DNA from 3 places in the Klebsiella sp. KE9456 genome. Region 2 is predicted to be linked to each of the others. Evidence: riboswitches for the same ligand, from Rfam matches in the RefSeq annotation. Region 2 holds a riboswitch; each other region holds the start of a gene.
What was found. A riboswitch is a leader RNA that binds a small molecule or an ion and turns the genes downstream of it on or off. The one in region 2 is predicted to bind thiamine pyrophosphate.
Positions count from the first base shown of each region.

Region 1: linked by a shared signal. The riboswitch ahead of thiB (thiamine ABC transporter substrate binding subunit) and the one ahead of thiC (phosphomethylpyrimidine synthase ThiC) in region 2 are both predicted to bind thiamine pyrophosphate.
Region 3: linked by a shared signal. The riboswitch ahead of ABK821_RS05375 (TenA family protein) and the one ahead of thiC (phosphomethylpyrimidine synthase ThiC) in region 2 are both predicted to bind thiamine pyrophosphate.

Region 1 covers NZ_JBDYQK010000002.1:178,236-182,400, forward strand. Annotated here, with positions in the region: gene thiP (thiamine/thiamine pyrophosphate ABC transporter permease ThiP) at 1-1,466, opposite strand, end outside; gene thiB (thiamine ABC transporter substrate binding subunit) at 1,442-2,425, opposite strand; TPP riboswitch at 2,457-2,620, opposite strand; gene sgrR (HTH-type transcriptional regulator SgrR) at 2,658-4,165, opposite strand, start outside.
Region 2 covers NZ_JBDYQK010000035.1:19,986-24,150, forward strand. Annotated here, with positions in the region: gene thiE (thiamine phosphate synthase) at 1-78, opposite strand, end outside; gene thiC (phosphomethylpyrimidine synthase ThiC) at 78-1,973, opposite strand; TPP riboswitch at 2,062-2,171, opposite strand; gene rsd (sigma D regulator) at 2,222-2,725, opposite strand; gene nudC (NAD(+) diphosphatase) at 2,821-3,594, shown strand; gene hemE (uroporphyrinogen decarboxylase) at 3,634-4,165, shown strand, end outside.
Region 3 covers NZ_JBDYQK010000004.1:73,463-77,627, forward strand. Annotated here, with positions in the region: gene ABK821_RS05365 (TIM barrel protein) at 1-898, shown strand, start outside; gene ABK821_RS05370 (Gfo/Idh/MocA family protein) at 914-2,086, shown strand; TPP riboswitch at 2,245-2,346, shown strand; gene ABK821_RS05375 (TenA family protein) at 2,416-3,111, shown strand; gene ABK821_RS05380 (ABC transporter ATP-binding protein) at 3,108-3,836, shown strand; gene ABK821_RS05385 (ABC transporter permease) at 3,833-4,165, shown strand, end outside.

The DNA of each region.
Region 1 (4,165 bases), on a different contig from region 2:
CGAAAATCTTCATTGCCGAACAGCGCCACGACGCCGAAATCGCCGATCGACAGCACGCAGGCGAAAGCCAGCGCCTGGGCCAGCGGGCGCGTTAAGGCGCGAAGCTCCACCACCCTAAGGCGCGTAAAGCCGTGCAAATCCAGCGACTGGCAAAGCGCGCCATAGCGGGTGCTGATATCGCGCATAGGATTTTCCAGCACCTTTAGCGCATAGGGAATCGCCATCAGCGCATTGGTGAAAATCACGATACCGTCGGCGGATTCCGGTAGCCCTGTGCTGTTATTGAGCAGCAGGAAGAATCCGGTGGCCAGTACGATGCCCGGCATGGCGAGGATCAGCATGCCGCTGAGTTCGAGCGCCTGTCCGGCCAACGGGCGATTACGGGCGCGAAGTTCGCGACTGCTCCACAGCAGCATCATGGTCAGCATCACGCTTAACAGCCCGGCGGCAAGGGCGATACGCAGTGAGGTCCCTAGCGCCTGCCATAGCGCAGGCTGTTGCAGGACGCTAAACAGATTGTTATTCAGACCGTCGTATATCACCGCCAGTAGCGGAGGCAGCAACAGTAAAAGCGCGATGACAATGAGCGCAATGTCGCTCAGTCGACTGAACAAACGGTCGTCAGGATCGCGCCAGCCGTGGATGTTGCTGACCCCGATGGCGAGGGCTTTGCTCAGGCGCTGGCTGAGTAATACCAGCCCGAGGCAGCAGACCATCTGGATCAGCGCCAGCATCGCCGCGCGCGCCGGGTCATAGTCGAAATTGAGCGCCTGGTAGATCGCCAGTTCGATCGTGGTCGCGCGCGGGCCGCCGCCCAGCGACAGCACGGTCGCAAAGCTGGCGAAACAGAGCATAAAGATCAGCGCCGCGACAGGCAGAATTTGCCGACGCAGCCATGGCCATTCAACCAGCCGGAAGAAGGCGTAGCCGCGCATTCCTAGCTGGGCGGCGATTTGCCGCTGTTCGCCGGGGATATTTTCCAGCGTTTGTAGCAGCAGGCGCGTGGCCATTGGCATATTGAAGAACACATGCGCCAGCAGGATCCCTTGTAATCCGTAGGGTGAAAACGTCCACTGCCAGCCGAACACGGTAAACAATTCAGCCAGCCAGCCCTGGCGACCGTAAACGCTAAGAATGCCGAATACCGCCACCAGCACCGGCAAGATTAAGGTCATCGCGCACAAGCGCAGCAGCAGCGTGCGCCCGGGGAAGCGCCGACGGTAGAGCGCGCGGGCGAGAAAAATCGCTGGTATCACGGAAAGCAGCGCGGAAAGAAACGCCTGCCAGAAAGAAAAGCGCACCACATGCCAGAGATAGCTATCGCTAACCATCGATCCCCAGACCGCTTCCGGCGCGCTGAACCACAGCGCCAGAAAAGCAGCCAGCGCGACGGCGACCAGTAAGGTCGCCGCCGTCAGGCCGGGCAGCAGCCAGCCGAAAGTTAGCGGCTGACGGCGCGTTGCCATGCGCTGATCCAGTTCTGGCGCTCAGCCGCCACCTGTTGCGGCGTAAATTCAAGGGTGGTTTGCGGTTTGATCAGCCCGTCAAAACCTGCGGGAAGCGCAACCTGGGTAACCGGATACATCCAGTTGCCGGTGGGGATCGTGTTCTGGAAGCCGGGAGAAAGCATAAATTTGAGGAATTTCTCTGCCAGCTCCGGTTGTTTGCTGGCCGCGGTGCGGGCGGCAACTTCGACCTGCAAATAGTGGCCTTCCGCGAAGTTGGCCGCCGCGTAGTTATCTTTTTTCTCTTCGATAATGTGATAAGCCGGGGAGGTGGTGTAGCTGAGCACCAGGTCGCTTTCGCCCTTGAGGAACAGGCCGTAGGCTTCGCTCCAGCCTTTGGTGACGGTGACGGTTTTCGCCGCCAGTTTCTGCCAGGCTTCCGGCGCGTTATCGCCGTAGACTTTTTGCATCCACAGCAGCAGGCCGAGGCCCGGCGTGCTGGTGCGCGGATCCTCATAAATGACCCGCCATTTCTGCTTGCCCTCAACCAGTTCTTTCAGGCTTTTCGGCGGATTTTTGAGCTTGTTTTTATCGTAAACAAAGGCGAAATAGCCGTAATCGAAGGGAACGAAGGTATCGTTGCGCCAGCCGCCGGGTATGCTGACCGCGCGGGTAGATACGCCGCTTTTGGCGAACAGCCTGCTCTGGGCCGCGGCTTCCAGCAGGTTGTTATCCAGTCCAAGCACCACATCGGCTTTGCTGTTTTTGCCTTCCATTCGCAGACGATTGAGCAGCGAGACGCCATCTTCCAGCGCCACGAACTTCAGTTCGCAGTCGCAGTCCGCTTCAAAGGCTTTTTTGACCGCCGGGCCTGGCCCCCAGTCGGCGGCGAAGGAGTCGTAGGTATAAACGGTCAGGGTGGGTTTGGCAAAAACCGGCGCGGCGACCAGCGCCAGCAGGGGAAGTAATTTTTTTAACACTTTGCACCTCAGAAGAAGGGGGGGCAAAGGATTTTGAGTGGGCCTCAAATCCCTTCGCCGGCGTTATCCGGATCAGGTTCGACGGGTATTTTCTCAGCCCATACGCTTTATCTTTCTGGTTGCTTCCGGGCTAACCGCGCGTCGATGCAACTCGAATGATATTGTGTATGTTTATTAGCACCCCGTTGAGAACGGCAGTTAGTGTAATGATTTTATCTGCTAACGAAAAGCGTTACGGCTCCGGCGGCGCAAACCAGGCTGACTTAAAGTCAAACCAGCCAAGGGTGTTCATTCGCACGCCGCGCATACTGCGTTGCCCCTGGATCATCAGCCAGTGGTGAATGAGCGGCACGATAGTTTGCGTGGTGAGCAACTGCTGGCTCCAGGCCGCCGGATTAAGCTCTCCCGCGCGCCAGCGGCCGGCATCGCGCTCCCAGTCAATGGGAATACATTTGCGAATCAGCGGGACTTCATACAGCCAGGCAAACAGGGAAAAATCGATCGGCAGCGTAAAGTTGGCGCTGTTGAGCCACACGTCACTCACTACCTCTCCGCGATGCCACTCTTCGTATTCCAGTTCCTGAATCTCCAGCTTCACCTGATGTTCGGCCAGCAGCGTCGCCATGATCTTGCCCATGACGCGATGTTCGACGTGCTCCTGATAGTAGGTCAGCCTGACCGTTTCCAGACCTGGCGGTTTTTCACAGGCATGGCTGCGCGCATGATGCCAGCGGGGCAGCAGGCCATAGGCTGGAAACCAGTTGCCCTGGTAGTGTTCACCAGCGTGATAGAGCAGGTTAGCGGGCTGGAACAGATAACTTAACCACTGGCGTACCGCCGTATTACCGCCGAGCGGGCTGCGGGAGTCGAACAGCAGGTAATAGCAGCCTTCTTCAAGGCGGCTTTCTACCGCTTTTTCACTCTCCGTACTTCCCTGAAGCGTTAACCCGCCGTTGGACTCTTCACCAATTTCCGGCAGTACCCAGACGTTGACTTCATCAATTAGCGCCCGGTAGCCGAAATAGTCGTCGAAAGCGTGAATTTTAAGTTGATTCTGGTTATTACGCACAACCGAGTAAGGGCCGGTGCCAATGGGCGTGCTGGCGAATTTTTCCATCGACCGCCACTCCTGGGGCAGGATCATCGCCTGAACCTGGCTGAGTAACCACGGTAGCCAGCGGTCGGGCTGACTAAGATGAATATCCAGGGTCCATGCGGTGGGGGAGTCGATACGCTCAATATGGGAGAAGAGCGGCAGCGTGTTGCTACGCTGTAAGGAAGAGATGACATCCGCCATCTCCAGTTCCCGACCATGATGAAAATGTATGCCCGGACGAAGAAAAAAACGCCAGTGAGTGGCGGTGATCTGCTGCCAATGGTGAGCAATATCCGCTTCCAGTTCCCCATTTTCCTCATTTACTCGCGTCAGCGCGCTAAAAATCTGCCGCACGATGTGCGTTTCTGAGCGGCGCAGCGCGCTGCCTGGCAGCAGATTTTTCATCGGTCGATAGTAGAGCACGCGCAGAATATGCCGACCCTGGCGGAAGCTGCGGCCAAGATGGGAGATCAGCATCTGTCGGACGGCGGCTTTATCACCGACTAACTGTACCAGCTGATCGATCCTGTCCTGTTCCAGCAGATCTTCCGCTCTTTGCTGCTGCAGGGCCAGACCGGTATAGAGAAAAGCCAGTCGGGAACGCTTACCGCGTCCGGCTTCCGCCTGCCAGGTCAGCCAGCCAC
Region 2 (4,165 bases):
CTCGATCCACTCTACGCTATCAACAACCGGGTAGAGCCCTAAACGAAAAGGGACGGATGGGAAATCGGGCTGATACATTATGCTTCCTCCTTCCTGAGATAGATTTCACCGCCTTTGACGCGGAAGTTTTCTGACATATCCGCCATTCCTGCTTCGATGGTCTGTGTCGCCGCGTAGTCGCGGACTTCCTGGCTGATCTTCATTGAACAGAATTTTGGCCCGCACATGGAGCAGAAGTGCGCCACTTTACCGGACTCCTGCGGCAGCGTTTCGTCGTGGTAAGCGCGGGCGGTGAACGGGTCAAGCGCCAGGTTAAACTGGTCTTCCCAGCGGAACTCAAAGCGGGCTTTCGACATGGCGTTATCGCGGATTTGCGCGCCAGGATGGCCTTTTGCCAGGTCGGCGGCATGCGCCGCGATTTTGTAGGTGATCAGTCCCTGTTTCACATCCTCTTTGTTCGGCAGGCCGAGGTGCTCTTTTGGCGTTACGTAGCAGAGCATGGCGCAGCCAAACCAGCCAATCATTGCCGCGCCAATGCCGGAGGTGAAGTGGTCGTAGCCCGGCGCAATATCGGTGGTCAGTGGCCCTAAGGTGTAGAACGGCGCCTCAAAGCAGTGTTCCAGCTCTTCGGTCATGTTACGGCGGATCATCTGCATCGGTACGTGGCCAGGGCCTTCAATCATCACCTGCACGTCGTACTCCCAGGCAATTTTGGTCAGCTCGCCCAGCGTGTGCAGCTCGGCAAACTGCGCTTCGTCGTTCGCATCCTGAATTGATCCCGGACGCAGGCCGTCGCCCAGCGACAGCGAGACATCGTAAGCGGCGCAGATTTCGCAGATTTCGCGGAAGTGCTCGTAGAGGAAGTTTTCTTGATGGTGAGAGAGGCACCATTTCGCCATGATCGAACCGCCGCGCGAGACGATACCGGTCAGACGTTTTGCGGTCATTGGCACATAGCGCAGCAGCACACCCGCATGGATGGTGAAGTAGTCTACCCCTTGCTCGGCCTGCTCCAGCAGCGTGTCGCGGAAGGCTTCCCAGGTGAGATCTTCGGCGATCCCGTTTACTTTCTCCAGCGCCTGATAGATCGGCACGGTGCCGATCGGTACCGGGCTGTTACGCAGGATCCACTCGCGGGTTTCGTGAATATAGCGGCCGGTTGAGAGGTCCATCACCGTATCTGCGCCCCAGCGCGTTGACCACACCAGTTTTTCCACCTCTTCTTCAATGGAGGAAGTGACCGCGGAGTTGCCGATATTGGCGTTGACCTTCACCAGGAAGTTGCGTCCGATGATCATCGGTTCGGATTCCGGGTGGTTGATGTTGGCCGGGATAATCGCGCGACCGGCGGCCACTTCGTCACGAACAAATTCCGGCGTGATGTTTTCCGGCAGGCGCGCGCCAAATCCAACGCCCGGATGCTGCTGGCGTAATACATCGCCGCGAATGCGCTCACGCCCCATGTTTTCACGGATAGCGATGAACTCCATTTCCGGGGTCACAATCCCCTGACGCGCATAATGCAGTTGCGTGACGCACTTGCCCGCTTTGGCGCGCTTCGGCGTGAGCAGCCCCGTAAAACGCAGCTCGTCCAGCCCATCATCGGCCAGACGTTCTTTGGTGTACGCCGAGCTACGGTCGGTCAATTCTTCGCTGTCTGCGCGTGCCTCAATCCAGGGCTGACGCAGTTTTGCCAGCCCCTGCTGAACGTTAATGGCGACATCAGGATCGCCATAGGGGCCAGAGGTGTCATAGACCGGGATGGCTTCGTTCTCTTCGTATTGCGGATTCTCTTTGCTGCCGCCGATGAGCGTGGGACTTAGCTGGATTTCACGCATCGGAATGCGGATGTCCGGTTGTGAGCCGGTCATATAAATACGTTTTGAGTTCGGAAAGGCGGTGCCTTCCAGGGTGTCGATAAAGTGTTGGGCCTGGGCGCGTTGTTCGCGGCGAGTCAATTTTGTTGCAGACATAGCTCATTCCAAAAAGTGAAGGACGTGGCTTGTCAGACGACGGAGGAGTAATGGATGTGCGTTTGTTGCCCGTACAGGCTGACGCATAAAGCAGTTTACTCTTGTTCCCTTCGCAGGTATTAGCCTGATCAGGTTCCGCGGATCCCGAATTAACGGTCTCAGCCTGTGCTTTCGCACACGGCACTCCGACAAGATGTAACCCCGGCGACGGGGCAATGGATGTAAATTACTCGTTACTGCTTCATAACTCAAGCAGGCTTTGCAATTCCGCTTTTATCCTGGGCGTTAAGCTTCAGATGATTGCCGGAAGCCAGCAGAATGAGCCTATCTTCCAGCGTAAACCGTGCTTCCAGCGCTTCACCGATGTCGGAAAGCACCTGCTGAAACTCCGCATAATTATCGTGATCGATCGCGTTCTCCAGACTGGAGTCGTAATATTCCATGATCTGTTGAGTATTGGCTTCCAGTAATGCGTGGAGGCGCGTTGCGGCCGAACGTGGGTTTCCCTCTTCCATTTCACGAATAATGTGTTCATAAATACTGAAGTGTCCGGCGGAAAGGTAATCGACCAGACCCTGACAAAAATCATCCAGCGCTTTTTCATTCAACCGCATGTACGATTCTTTGCCAGGCTTAATGCCAACCAGATTGTAGTAAGCCACGAGCAAATGCTTACGTACCTGTAGCCAGCGATCGACCAGTTGATTGTTGCCTCCAACACGTTCCGTCAGGTTTTCCAACTGGTTTAACATGGTTGACTCCGCAAGTTTTAAAGAGAAATACGTTGCTCACCGGAATGTAAATATAATGTTAAAAGTGCCAGCAAAATAAAGGTAGTGCAATAGATATGGATCGTATTATTGAAAAATTAGATTGTGGCTGGTGGATCGTCAGCCACGAACAGAAATTATGGTTGCCCCGCGGGGAATTACCACATGGCGAAGCGGTAAATTTTAATCTTGCAGGGCAGTCCGCGTTGAGGATAGGAGAATGGCAAGGGGAGCCAGTCTGGCTGGTTTGTCAGGATCGGCGGCATGATATGGGATCGGTACGGCAGGTCATCGATCAGGATGTTGGTCTGTTTCAACTGGCGGGGCGGGGGGTACAACTGGCGGAATTTTACCGTTCGCACAAATTCTGCGGATACTGCGGTCACCCTATGCACCCGAGCAAGACCGAATGGGCGATGCTGTGCAGCCACTGCCGCGAGCGTTACTATCCGCAGATTGCTCCCTGCATTATTGTCGCCATCCGCCGGGATGATTCTATTTTACTGGCGCAGCATACCCGTCATCGCAACGGTGTGCACACGGTGCTGGCCGGGTTTGTTGAAGTGGGGGAAACTCTGGAGCAAACCGTTGCCCGCGAAGTGATGGAGGAGAGCGGCATTAAGGTGAAAAACCTGCGTTATGTCACTTCGCAGCCCTGGCCGTTCCCACAATCGCTGATGACGGCGTTTATGGCGGAGTATGACAGCGGCGAGATAGTCATCGACAAGAAAGAGCTGCTGGAAGCGGGCTGGTATCGCTATGACGATCTTCCGTTGTTGCCGCCGCCGGGCACGGTGGCACGCCGTTTGATCGAAGACACTGTGGCAATGTGTCGGGCTGAGTATGAGTGATGGTACACTGGCACCCTGACGCAATGAAGGAACTGCAAAATGACCGAACTGAAGAACGATCGTTACCTGCGCGCGCTATTGCGCCAGCCGGTTGATGTTACCCCGGTGTGGATGATGCGCCAGGCAGGCCGCTATCTGCCGGAGTACAAAGCCACCCGCGCACAAGCAGGCGATTTTATGTCGCTGTGTAAAAACGCCGAACTGGCGTGCGAAGTCACGCTACAACCGCTGCGGCGCTACCCGCTTGATGCGGCGATCCTCTTCTCGGACATTCTGACCATCCCGGATGCGATGGGGCTGGGACTCTATTTTGAGGCCGGGGAAGGCCCGCGCTTTACTTCGCCAGTCGCCAGTAAAGCGGATGTCGATAAGCTACCGATTCCTGACCCGGAAGACGAACTGGGCTATGTGATGAACGCGGTGCGTACGATCCGCCGCGCGTTGAAAGGTGACGTTCCGCTGATCGGTTTTTCCGGCAGCCCGTGGACGCTGGCGACTTACATGGTGGAAGGCGGCAGCAGCAAAGCCTTTACCGTCATCAAAAAAATGATGTATGCCGATCCGCAGGCGC
Region 3 (4,165 bases), on a different contig from region 2:
GTGTAGCTGGGGCGTCGATGATCCCAAAAATCCTTATCTGCCGCCTTTCAAGAAAGTGCTGCAGGAAGCCGCCACCGCGGGCTATGAAAGTATTGAATTAGGGCCCTGGAGCTATCTGCCAACCCAGGCCAGTGAACTCAGCGCAGCGCTGAATAAACAAGGGTTATCTCTGGTTGCCGGGACGATCTTTGATGATCTGGTCAGCGAAGAGAACTTCCCGAATATCGTCGAACTGACGCATAACATTTGCCGTAATTTATCGCAGGTCCCCGTTGCGGAAAAAACAGCGGGTAATCCTTTCCAGCCTCCTTACCTGGTGATCATTGATTTCGGTAATCCCCAGCGAGCGCAATATGCCGGGCGTAGCGAGCTGGCGCCGCGACTGTCTCCTGCCGACTGGCAGCAGATGATTAACCATATTGTCATCATCAGCAAACTGGCATGGCAGGAGTACGGCGTCCGTCCGGTCATTCATCCCCATGCGGGCGGCTGTATCGAATTTGCCGATGAGATTGACCTGCTGGCGACGCAAATCCCCCACGACATCGCTGGTCTGTGTCTCGATACCGGCCATCTTTATTACTCAGGAATGGATCCCGTCAGCTGGCTGGATCGTCATTTTGACCGCCTTGACTACCTGCACTTTAAAGATGTTGATCCGAACGTGTTTGAAAGCGTGATTTCCCGTGGCATCGACTTCTTCTCCGCCTGCGCTGAAGGGGTGATGTGCCCGCTTGGCAGCGGCGCAATTGATTATCCGGCGGTACATGCGTTTCTGGAAAAACGCGGCTATCAGGGCTGGATAACCATTGAGCAAGAGCGCGATCCGCGCAATGTTGAAGGCAGCTTACAGGCCGTCACGGAAAGCCTGCGCTACCTGCGTTCCGTTGGCTTTTAATCTGGAGAGAAGAGAATGATTAATGGAACAAAACCCGTAGGCAGATCGTTACGCTGGGGCATGGTTGGCGGCGGTGGAAGCAGCCAGATCGGCTATATTCACCGTTCTGCGGCGCTGCGCGACGGCGCTTTTACTCTGTTAGCGGGCGCATTTGATATTGATGCCGAGCGTGGGCGTGAATTCGGTCAGCAACTGGGCGTGGAAGCCGGACGCTGCTATGCCGATTACGAAACCCTGTTTCGTGAAGAAGCGACGCGGGAAGACGGTATCGAAGCGGTCTCCATCGCCACGCCGAACAACACCCACTACGCCATTTGCCGTGCGGCGCTGGAGGCCGGATTGCATGTGGTTTGTGAAAAACCGCTGTGCTTTACCGCCGAAGAAGCGGATGCGCTGGTAGCGCTTAGCGAAAAACAACGCAAAATCATTGGCGTGACTTACGGCTACGCCGGTCATCAGATGATTTTGCAGGCGCGACAAATGATTGAGCAGGGATTGCTGGGCGAGATCCGCATCATCAATATGCAGTTCGCACATGGTTTCCACGCGCAGCCGGTAGAGCTGGAAAACCCGAGCACGCGCTGGCGGGTGGATCCGAAATTTGTCGGGCCCAGCTATGTATTAGGTGACTTAGCCACTCACCCGCTGTTTCTGGCGGAAACCATGGCGCCAAAACTCGCCATCACGCGTCTGATGTGCTCTCGCCAGAGCTTTGTCAAAACCCGTGCGCCGCTGGAGGATAACGCCTATGTGCTGATGGAGTACGACAACGGCGCTATCGGTTCAATGTGGTGTTCAGCGGTAAACTGCGGCTCGATGCACGGTCAGAAAGTGCGTATCGTCGGTGAGAAAGCGAGCCTGGAGTGGTGGGATGAGCAACCCAATCAGCTGCGTTATGAAATTCAGGGCGAGCCGGTGCGTATTCTCGAACGCGGGATGTCCTATCTCGACCCGTTGGCTTTACAGGACGATCGCATTGGCGGCGGTCACCCCGAAGGCTTATTTGAAGCATGGTCGAATTTGTACCGCCGTTTCGCCATCGCGATGGACGCCACCGATCGTAATGACCGCGCCCTGTTGGATAATTTCTGGTATCCGGACGCCAAAGCCGGTGCGCTCGGCGTGCATTGGGTGGAAAACTGCGTACGTTCAGCGGATGACGGCGCCCGCTGGGTTGAATTTCGCTAATGATCCCCCTGTGCGTGCTCGCCCGGCAGCACTGTGCTGACCGGGCCTGGCGCAGCCGGTTCATTCACGGGCTTTACCGGGCCTGAAAAAAGGTGACAACGTCACCTAATCTTGTCACATCACAGGATTGTAATCAAAAAGCGAATATCGTATAACAAGGGCCAACCGAGGGGTGTCCTGTAAGGACTGAGATGGCGCGAGCCGAACCCTTTGAACCTGATCTGGGTCATGCCAGCGAAGGGACGGGTCGGCATTTTCGCCAGTTTTGCGCCACTGCCTGTTCACACTTCTGACAGCACGCCCGGATCTCCCCGTTATCAGGAGGTCCAGTGATTCTTCCCGCGTTCACCCAGGGTATTTATGGTCGTCTGCGTCAGCAGGCCAACGCTGACTGGCAGCACTATGTCGCTCACCCCTTTCTCCGGCAACTCGCTGCAGGCACCCTGCCCGAAATCGCTTTTCGCCGTTACCTGACTCAGGATTATCTGTTTCTGATCCACTTTGCCCGGAGCTATGCGCTGCTGGTGAGTAAACTGCAGACGTTGCCAGAAATGCGCGCCGCCGCCGCGTCGATGAACGCCATTCTTGACGAGCTCCCGCTACATGTAGACTACTGCACAGGATGGGGTCTGGATGAGGCGACAATGGCGGCCACACCTGAAGCCGTGGAAACCGTCAACTACACCCGTTACGTACTGGATATCGGTCACGCCGGCGATACGCTGGATCTGTTGACGGCGCTGATGCCTTGCGTTGCCGGATACGCCGAAATCGGCCTCGGCTTACTGCACGATCCCGCCACTAACCTCACCACCAACCCCTATGCGTCCTGGATCCGTAACTATGGCGATGAGGGCTATCTGCGCGGGGTTAATTCGGCTATTAATCTGCTGGAAACCGTGTGGCAACAACGTGGCGGCGAAGCCCGATTTGCTGAACTCAGCCGCATCTTCACCACCGCCACGCGGCTGGAGGCCAGCTTCTGGCAAATGGGACTCAATGCCGTCACGGAGTGCGCAACGTGATAGCGCCGGGTATCGAGGTGCGCAACCTCAGCTTACGTTTTCACGCCCGGCAGATCTTCGACAACCTCTCATTTGATATTCCTGGCGGTCAGTGGGTGTCTCTGCTGGGGGCCAGCGGCGTGGGGAAAACCAGCCTGCTGCGCATTATCGCCGGACTGGAGCAGGCGACGGCGGGTCATGTTCGCGCCAGCGATGGCCAGCCGATGGCAAAACGTCTGGCCTGGATGGGGCAAAAGGATCTGCTCTATCCCTGGCTAAGCGTGCGTGACAATGTCTCCCTCGGCGCGCGTCTTCGCGGCGAACCCATTGATGACACGCGCGTCACCACGCTGTTAAGGCGGGTGGGTCTCGAACACTGCGCCAGCGACCGGCCATCCTCTCTGTCGGGGGGAATGCGCCAGCGGGCGGCCCTGGCGCGCACCCTCTATGAAGATCGCCCCATTGTATTGATGGACGAGCCCTTTTCAGCGCTCGATACCCTTACCCGCACGCGAATTCAAACCCTGGCCGCCGAATTGTTAGTGAACCGTACCGTGATGCTTATCACCCACGATCCGATGGAAGCCTGCCGACTCAGCCATCGCCTGCTGGTACTCTCGCCCGCTGCCGGAGGAATTGACGATACGCACCGCTTATCCGGCATGCCGCCCCGAGCCTGTGACGATCCGCAGGTATTAACCAGCCAGGCGGAGCTGCTGCAACAGCTAATAAGGGCCAACGGATGAACGCTAAACTGTTGCGCGGCGGCGTGGTGTTCTGCGGCCTGCTGTTGCTCTGGTGGCTGGCGAGCCGTAGCGGAATTCCGGCCTTTTTGCTTCCTTCACCATCAGCGGTGGCCAGCGCGTTGTGGTTCAACCGGGGTTACCTGGGCTGGCATACGCTGATCACCCTGAGCGAGATCCTCTGCGGTCTCACGGCTGGCGTGCTGCTCGGCGTCGCGCTGGCGCTATGTATGATCGTCTCGCCGCGTATTCAACGTTGGCTAATGCCGCTGGTGCTGACCAGTCAGGCGATCCCGGTCTTTGCCCTCGCCCCGCTACTCGTACTGTGGTTT